Regions from separate parts of the Clostridium sardiniense genome, predicted to be linked through region 1. Evidence: riboswitches for the same ligand, from Rfam matches in the RefSeq annotation. Region 1 holds a riboswitch; the other holds the start of a gene.
What was found. A riboswitch is a leader RNA that binds a small molecule or an ion and turns the genes downstream of it on or off. The one in region 1 is predicted to bind cobalamin.
Positions count from the first base shown of each region.

Region 2: another riboswitch for cobalamin. It lies ahead of K5V21_RS14955 (ABC transporter substrate-binding protein); the one in region 1 lies ahead of K5V21_RS05915 (sirohydrochlorin cobaltochelatase).

Region 1 covers NZ_JAIKTU010000004.1:171,112-175,533, reverse strand. The annotation lists gene K5V21_RS05920 (MDR family MFS transporter) at 70-1,506, shown strand; cobalamin riboswitch at 1,570-1,754, shown strand; gene K5V21_RS05915 (sirohydrochlorin cobaltochelatase) at 1,912-2,745, shown strand; gene K5V21_RS05910 (cobyrinate a,c-diamide synthase) at 2,773-4,077, shown strand; gene K5V21_RS05905 (precorrin-8X methylmutase) at 4,136-4,422, shown strand, end outside.
Region 2 covers NZ_JAIKTU010000013.1:34,877-39,298, reverse strand. The annotation lists gene K5V21_RS14965 (pirin family protein) at 1-677, shown strand, start outside; gene K5V21_RS14960 (DUF1097 domain-containing protein) at 848-1,306, shown strand; cobalamin riboswitch at 1,462-1,664, shown strand; gene K5V21_RS14955 (ABC transporter substrate-binding protein) at 1,803-2,843, shown strand; gene K5V21_RS14950 (FecCD family ABC transporter permease) at 2,865-3,920, shown strand; gene K5V21_RS14945 (ABC transporter ATP-binding protein) at 3,926-4,422, shown strand, end outside.

The sequences.
Region 1 (4,422 bases):
ATTTTATTTAATAATATTTTTTTGGAAAAATTATATAGACTGGTCTAATTAAAGAAAGAGGTTTAGAAAATGCAATCAAAAGAAAAAATATTTAAGGTTATGGCAGTATTACTATTTGGAGGGTTCATGGCCTTGTTGAATGAGACAATAATAAATGTAGCACTTCCAAAACTTATGGAAGAGTTTAATATAAGTGCACAAACTGTTCAATGGTTAAGTACAGGATATCTTTTAGTTATAGGGATATTAGTTCCAGTTACTGCTTTTTTAATTCAAAGATTTACTTTAAAGCAACTGTATATAGTAGCAATGTCATTGTTTTTATTAGGAACTATAATAGCGGCTACAGCACCAAACTTTACAATATTACTTTTAGGTAGATTAATACAAGCATCTGGAACAGGAATGTTTGTACCAATAATGATGAATACAATAGTTGTTATAAATCCACCAGAAAAACGTGGCGCAGCTGTTGGACTTGGACTTTTTGTAATATTATTTGCACCGTCAATAGCGCCTACTTTATCAGGTATTATAATTCAAAAATTATCATGGAGATATTTATTTATCGTGGAAATTCCATTAGCAATATTAGCAATTATACTTGGATATAGATATTTAGAAAAAGTTACAGAAATAACAAAACCTAAAATAGATGTAATATCAATAATTTTATCAACATTAGGCTTTGGAGGAATTATAGTAGGCTTTAGTACTTTAGGAAATAATAATTTTAGTAAGACATTAGTATTTTTCTTAATAGGAATTCTATCATTAATCTTATTCTCATTAAGACAGTTTAAATTAGAAGAGCCAATGCTTGATTTAAGAGTATTTAAATCTTCAACATATGGACTTGGTGTAATATTTGTTATGGTGTCTATGATGACTCTATTTGAAACATTAGTTGTTATGCCGATGTATTTAGAAGGATTATATAATATGTCACCATTCCAAGTTGGATTAGCTATATTACCAGCTGGCTTAATAAACGCCTTTGTATCTATAATAACAGGACATTTATATGATAAATTTGGTGCGAAAAAATTAGTTGCTTTTGGATTTATTATTTTGACAGTTTCATTTTATTTATTATCAAGAGTTAATATAAATACAAGTTGTACAAATGTAATTATATTGTTATGCATACTTAATATTGGCATGCCACTTGTTATGACTTCATCGCAGACAAATAGTTTAAATCAACTAAAGCCAATACAATATCCTCATGGAACAGCTGTTATAAATACTCTTCAACAAATAGCGGCTGCTATGGGATCATCTTTATTTGTTAGCTTGATGACAACAAAGAAAAATAATTATTTAGACGGAATACAGGGAGTAACAAATTTAAATGATAATGCTATGGCGTTAGTTCATGGATTTAATTATGCTTTCTTTATAGCCGCAGTACTTCTTCTAATAGGTTTTTTTGCTTCATTTTTATTAAAAGATAAAAATGAGAAGGATAAAGGAGAAAGCTTAGAACTTTTAGCTAAGAATTAGAAAATATATTTATTGAATAAAAAACAGATATAATATATAATTAAAAAATAAGAAATAGTAAAATTAAATAATTTAGTTTTAGGTGAATAATTTTTTAAAATTATTAAAAGGGAAAATGGTGAAATTCCATTACAGCCCCCGCTACTGTAAAAGGAGACGAGCTTAAAAGAAACCACTAATATATATTGGGAAGGATTAAGCAAGGATGACCCTTAAGTCAGGAAACCTGCCTAAAATTTGTTAGCTATTCTTCGGAGGGAAGTACAATAGATAAAATTTTGATGGATTTTTTTAATCCTATCTTGTTTTTTTGTGTATATAAAGCACTTTTATCCTTAGGGATAGAAGTGCTTTTTTAATTATTCCCATTATTTAGATAAAACAAGAAATTTTTAGAGGTGAATTATGAAAAAGGCAATATTAGTAGTTAGTTTTGGAACGAGTTATTTAGATGCATTAGAAAATTCAATTGAAAAGATCGAAACAGAAATAAAAGATAAATTTAAAGGATATGATATATTTAGATGTTTTACATCTCATATGATAATAAATAAGTTAAAAAGAGTCCATAACATAGAAGTTGACACACCAGAGATAGTTTTAGAGAAATTAAAAGATTTAGGATACAATGAAGTTTTAGTTCAACCTATTCACATGATACCTGGAGAGGAATATGATTATGTAAAGGGAAATGTAGTTAGATTTGAAAAGCATTTCGATACTATGAAATTTGGAAGACCAATATTTTTCTATCAAGGAGAAGAAGAACTTCCAAATGATTATACAATATTCATAGAAAGCATAAAAGAATTATTAGAATGTGATGAAGAAGAAGCTGTAGTTTTATTTGGACATGGTAGTGCCCATTATTCTAATGCTGTTTATGGCGCTCTTCAAACAATGCTATATGATGAAGGACATGAAAGAGCATTTGTTGGAACTGTAGAAGGCTACCCAACTTTAGATAGCGTATTAAAGAGAATTGAAAGAAATAATATAAAAAAGGTGAAATTAGTACCGCTAATGGTTGTTGCAGGGGATCATGTTAAGAATGATATGGCATCAGATGAAGAGGATTCATGGAAGACAATACTAGAAAGTAAAGGGCTTGAAGTAGAAGCGCATGTACATGGGCTAGGAGAAGTGGAAGCTTTTAGAAAAATATATATAGATCATATAGATGATATGAAAAATGATACATATTTAGGATGTGGGGAAACTAAGAAATTAAGAAAATAAGCAAGAGATAAATAAGGAGGAAGGTATATGAAATCTTTAATTATTGCCTCTAATAGAAGTGGCGGTGGTAAAACTACCTTTACTTTAGCTTTAATGAATTCTTTAATGAGAAAAGGGTTTGAGGTACAAGGATTTAAAGTTGGGCCTGATTATATAGATAGCGCCTTTCATAAATTTATAACTAAGAAACCTTCAAGAAACTTAGATATATTTCTAATGGGTAAAGATGGCATGAAGGATACTTATTCAAGAGGAAATGGAGATTTAGGAGTAATTGAAGGGGTCATGGGTCTTTATGATGGTAAGGGAATAGATACTTTTGGATCAACATATCATGTTTCAAAAGAACTTAATGACATGCCAATTTTACTTGTAATTACTCCAGGAGCTCAAAGTGTTACTTTATGTGCCGAAATAAATGGATTAAAAGATTTTAAGAAAGCAAATATTATTGGGGTAGTTTTAAATTCTATAAGTACTAGCTATTACACTATGCTAAAATCTGCTATAGAAAAAAACTGTGATGTAAAGGTATTTGGATATATACCAAAGGATGAAAATTTAAATTTAAAAAGTAGGCATCTTGGATTAGTTCAAAGTGTTGAAGTATCAAACCTTAAAGAAAAAATAGATTATGCAAGTTCGTTATTAGAGAATTATGTAGACCTTGAAGGTCTCATAGATGAATTTAAAGAATATAAAGCAAAAAGTATAGAATACAACTTAAAAAATAAAAATATAAAAATAGGTATTGCGTTAGATAAGGCATTTAATTTTTATTATGAAGAGAATATAGAGTTATTAAAAAGTATTGGAGATGTTGTATACTTTAGTCCTTTAAATGATAAAGAACTTCCTAAAGGTCTAGATTTTCTATACTTAGGGGGTGGATATCCAGAAATTTTTAAAGAAGAACTTTCAAAAAATAAGTCTATGAGAAAAAGTATAAAAGATGCACTTGATAATGGACTTAGATGTTTTGCTGAATGTGGAGGGCTTATGTATCTTACTGAAAGCATAGATGAGACTAAGATGGTAGGATTCTTTAAAGGAAATACTGAGATGACAAAGAGACTTCAAAGATTTGGATACTCCAAGCTAACTCTACATAACAATGGAAATTTATACACAATTAATTGTCATGAATTTCATAAATCAAAAGTTAATTTAGAAGAAGAGACAGTATATAATATAAGCAAAGAGAATTATTTAGGAAATAAAAGTGAATGGGTATGTGGGTATAAGAAAAATAATACTATAGCTGGGTATCCTCATATTAATTTTTTAGGAAATATTAATTTCTTAAAAGAAATAATTAATTATGAAAAATAAAATTTATTTTAGAAAGTAGGTGAATGTTAGAGGATACATAGATTCTCTAACAGGAATTATGAACTATATAAAAGATCCAATGGGAATAGAAAAAAAAAGTTTTGAAATTATAGGTAGTGAACTTGGAGAACATAACTTCACTGATGAAGAGTTACTTGTAGTAAAAAGAGTTATACATACAACCGCTGATTTTGAGTATAAAAACTTATTAGAAATAAGTGAAGGTGCAATATATGCTGCTAAAGAAATATTTAAAAATGGAGCTAAATTGTATACTGATACTAACATGATTTTATCAGGAATAAATAAGAGAGCTTTAAATGCACTAAATTCAGAAGGAATATG
Region 2 (4,422 bases), on a different contig from region 1:
ATAAAAATATGGGGAAAAGTAATTTAGGATGGCTTAAAAGTTCATTTCACTTTTCTTTTGCAGAATATTTTAATATAGATAATATGCATTTTGGACCACTTAGAGTATTAAATGATGACCTAATAGAAGCTGGAAAAGGTTTTGATACACATCCACATGAAAATATGGAGATTGTAACTTATATAGTATCAGGAGAATTAACTCATGGAGATAGTATGGGGAATAAGAGAACTCTATCAAGAGGTAATATGCAATATATGAGTGCTGGAACAGGAGTTTATCACAGTGAACATAATTTATCAGATGAGATGTTAAGACTGCTTCAAATATGGATAATTCCAGATAAGCAAGGATTAAAACCACAGTATGGAGATTTTGAATTTAATTTTGATGATAGAAAAAATAAGTTTTTACACATGGTATCATCTATGGAAGGTAAGGCTGCTATAAAAATAAATCAAGATGTTAATATGTATACTTTATTTTTAGAAGAAGGAAAAGAGATAGAATTTAAAGTTGAAGCTGGAAGACAAGTATATCTTGTACAAATAGAAGGAAATTCTATAATAAATAATATTAAAGTGAATGAAAAAGATGCTATGGAAATCATTGAAGAAGATATATCTATAAAATCAAAGACAGATTCACATTTTATATTAATTGAAATGAGAAAGTAATATATGAACTTGTTAGGACCTAGACTTAAGTCTAGGTCCTGTTTTAAAAGATTATTTCTCTAAAAATTTAATTGAATTATAAAAAATATGATATAATTTTGAATGTATATTTGATTATAATAAATATTATTTATTTGAACTTATAATTTTATAAACTTAGGAGGAATATCATGGATGTAATGACGGCAGTAGCCATAAGTGTAGGTGTATTGTCTGGTGTTTGGGCTTTTGTTAGTGATGCTTTGGGGCTTATAACATGGGTTGGATTTATAGGATTTACAAGTTATTTTGCATCAGGTGGCAAATTTGTAGGACTTAAAAAATCTATTTTTGCAAATATTTCAGGTGTAGTTTGGGCAATGTGCATAATACTTGGATCAAGTTATCTTGAAGGTTCAATTTGGTCATATATACTTACAGGATTTTTTTCATTTGTAATGTGTATTCAAGCAAAGACAAGACCTTTAGAATTTATACCAGGGGCGTTTTTAGGTGCTTGTAGTACTTTTGGAACTGGAGGTAATTGGAGTGCGGTTATAATATCATTAATTCTTGGAAGTGTTTTTGGACGTATATCAGATATTTTGGGATTACTTTTTTATGGAAAATTCGGTAAGAAGGACAAGTGATTATAGGAATATTTTTATGTATATAAAATATAGCAAATATAGATACAGTAAATATAGCAAGTATGTACATTGACATTAATATTAAAACTATGTTAACATAAATCAAAGATTGACAAAATAATATAAAATTAGAGTAGTTTTGACATAGAAATACTCTAAAATAATAAAAGATAGGTTCGAGTATATAGTTAAGATATATACATCGATTAAAAGGGAAGTAATGGGTGAGAATCCCACACGGTCCCGCCGCTGTAATAGAGTAGTTTTCTAAATTTTATGCCACTATGTAATTATGGGAAGGCTTTTTAGAAAATGATGATACTTAAGTCAGAAGACCTGCCTATCTTTGAAGTATCTCTACGGAGTATAGAGAGAGGTCATTTTTTATACTAAGTATTTTTTATTTGTATACTATGACTCTTTAACTATGAGTAGTTAAAGAGTTTTTTTAATTAAAATAAATATAAAAGCTTAAGGTATGGAAGGAAGAGATCAAATGAAGAATAAGGGATTAAAAAAGCTAATAGTAATACTTATGGCTTTAACTTTAACAATGTCATTAGTGGCTTGTGGAGGAAGCAATAAGAAGGAGGAGGCAAAGGGGAATAGTAGTACCTCAGAAGATAAAAGTAATGGAGATTCACATTATCCAGTAACGATAACAACATATGACTTTGCAGGAAATGAAATAAAAGAAACTTTTGATAAAGCACCAGAGAGAGTTGTAACTACAAATCAAACAGCTACTGAACTTATGCTTGATTTAGGATTAGGTGATAAATTAGTTGGAACTTGTTATCTTGATAATCCAATATTAGGTAGATTAAAAGATCAGTATAGTAAAGTAAAGGTTTTATCAGACAAATACCCTACAAAAGAGCAAGTTTTATCACTTAAACCAGATTTAATATTTGGATGGAAGAGTGTATTTGCACCTAAAGAACTAGGAGATGTTAAGGAATGGCAGGATAGAGGAGTTAATACTCTTGTTCAAAGAAATACAGTAAAAACTGTTGGAAACTTTACTGTAGATAATCTATATAAAGATATAAATGATATAGGATTAATATTCAATATTCAAGATAAGACAAATGAGTATGTAAAGAATTTAAAAGATAGATTAAAAACTATAGAGGATAAAACATCTAAATTAAAGGATAAAAAGAAAGTTTTAATACTAGAAGAGAGTAAAGAAGGACAATTTAGAGTATATGGAAAAAATGATTTAGTTAGCGATATGGTAGAAAAAGCTGGAGCAGTTAATATTGAAGATAAGTCAGGAACTATTAGTACAGAAGGAATAGTAGCAGCAAATCCAGATGCTATTATATACATCCATTCTGGAGATGGAAAAGAGAGTAACAGTAAAGAGCTTGCAAAAGTATTTACTGATAATAAAGCACTTAAAAATGTAACTGCAGTTAAAGATAATAACATAGTTGTAACAGGTCTTGCAGAAACATGGGCAGGTGGAGTAAGAGTAGTTGATGCTATAGAACAATACTCTAAAGAATTATATCCTGAACTTTACAAATAGATGAGTGAGAGATGGTTTAAAGTGAATTTGTTTAAAAAGAATTTTGTAATATTAATAGGCTTAGTTTTTTTGCTTTTAGTAACTATAATATTATCAGTCTCTATTGGATCTGTTAAAATACCTGCTGGAGATGTTTATACAATAATCACGCATAAAGTTTTAGGCATTCATGGTTTAGAAAGTGGTGTAGATTCATCTTTGATTGATATTGTATGGCAGATAAGATTACCAAGAGTATTACTTGGTGTAATTGTTGGTATGGGACTTGCATTATGTGGAGTTGTTATGCAAGGAACTGTTCAAAATCCATTGGCAGATCCATATATACTTGGAATATCATCAGGGGGAACACTTGGTGCTACATTTGCTATGCTTATGGCTTCAAGCGTGACAACTATATCAAGTAACTATTTTTCAGTAGCATTTTCTGCATTTTTGGGAGCTTTGATTGCATCAATTATGGTATTTAGGCTTTCAAGTATAGGTGGAAGGATTACCCCAGTTAAGCTGATTTTATCTGGAATAGTAGTTAATCTTATATGTACAGCATTTTCTAGTCTAATGATATATATGACTAATGATAATGGAGCGGTACGTATAGCTACAGAATGGACTATGGGAAGTTTAACAGGTGCTAAGTGGGAAAATCTTTTAATACCATTCTTAGTAGTAGCTCTTGGTACATTATTTTTTATAACTCAATTTAGAGTAATGAATACAATGCTTTTAGGAGATGAAGCTTCTATAACACTTGGAATAGACCTTCATAAGTATAGAAAGATTTATCTTGTTGTAGTGTCTATTATTACAGGTGTCTTAGTTGCTAGTTGTGGTATTATTGGATTTATTGGACTTGTGATACCACATATTACAAGAAGCTTAGTTGGAACTAATCATAAGATAAATTTACCTGTAGCTATGCTAATTGGGGCAATATTTTTAGTATGGGCTGATGTTTTGGCTAGAATTATATTAAAGAATATGGAGATGCCTATAGGGATAATAACAGCTATAATAGGTGCACCATTCTTTATGTATATAATGATAAAACGTACTTATACTTTTGGAGAGAGGTAGTCTTTATGAAGTTAAATACAGAAAATTTAAATGTAGAATTAGGTGGAAGGGATATAGTTAAAGATGTATCCATTAATATAGAAAAAGGATATTTTGTTGGGATTATAGGGCCTAATGGAAGTGGTAAGTCAACTTTATTAAAGACTATTTATAGAATATATAAACCGAAATCAGGAGCTATGTATCTTAATGGTGAAGACTTATCAAAAATATCTCCTAAAAATGTAGCAAAAGAACTTGGAGTGTTAGGGCAATTTAATAATATATCCTTTGATATAAAGGTTAAAGATATAGTACTTATGGGAAGGACACCTCATAAGAATTTTTTAGAGGGAGATTCATCTGAGGACTATAAAATTGTTAAAGATTCATTAGAAAAGGTAAATATGTTAGAATATTATGAAAGAAGTTTTTCTAATCTATCAGGAGGAGAGAAGCAAAGGGTTCTTTTAGCACGTGTACTTGCTCAAAAGGTGGACTTACTTATATTAGATGAACCTAC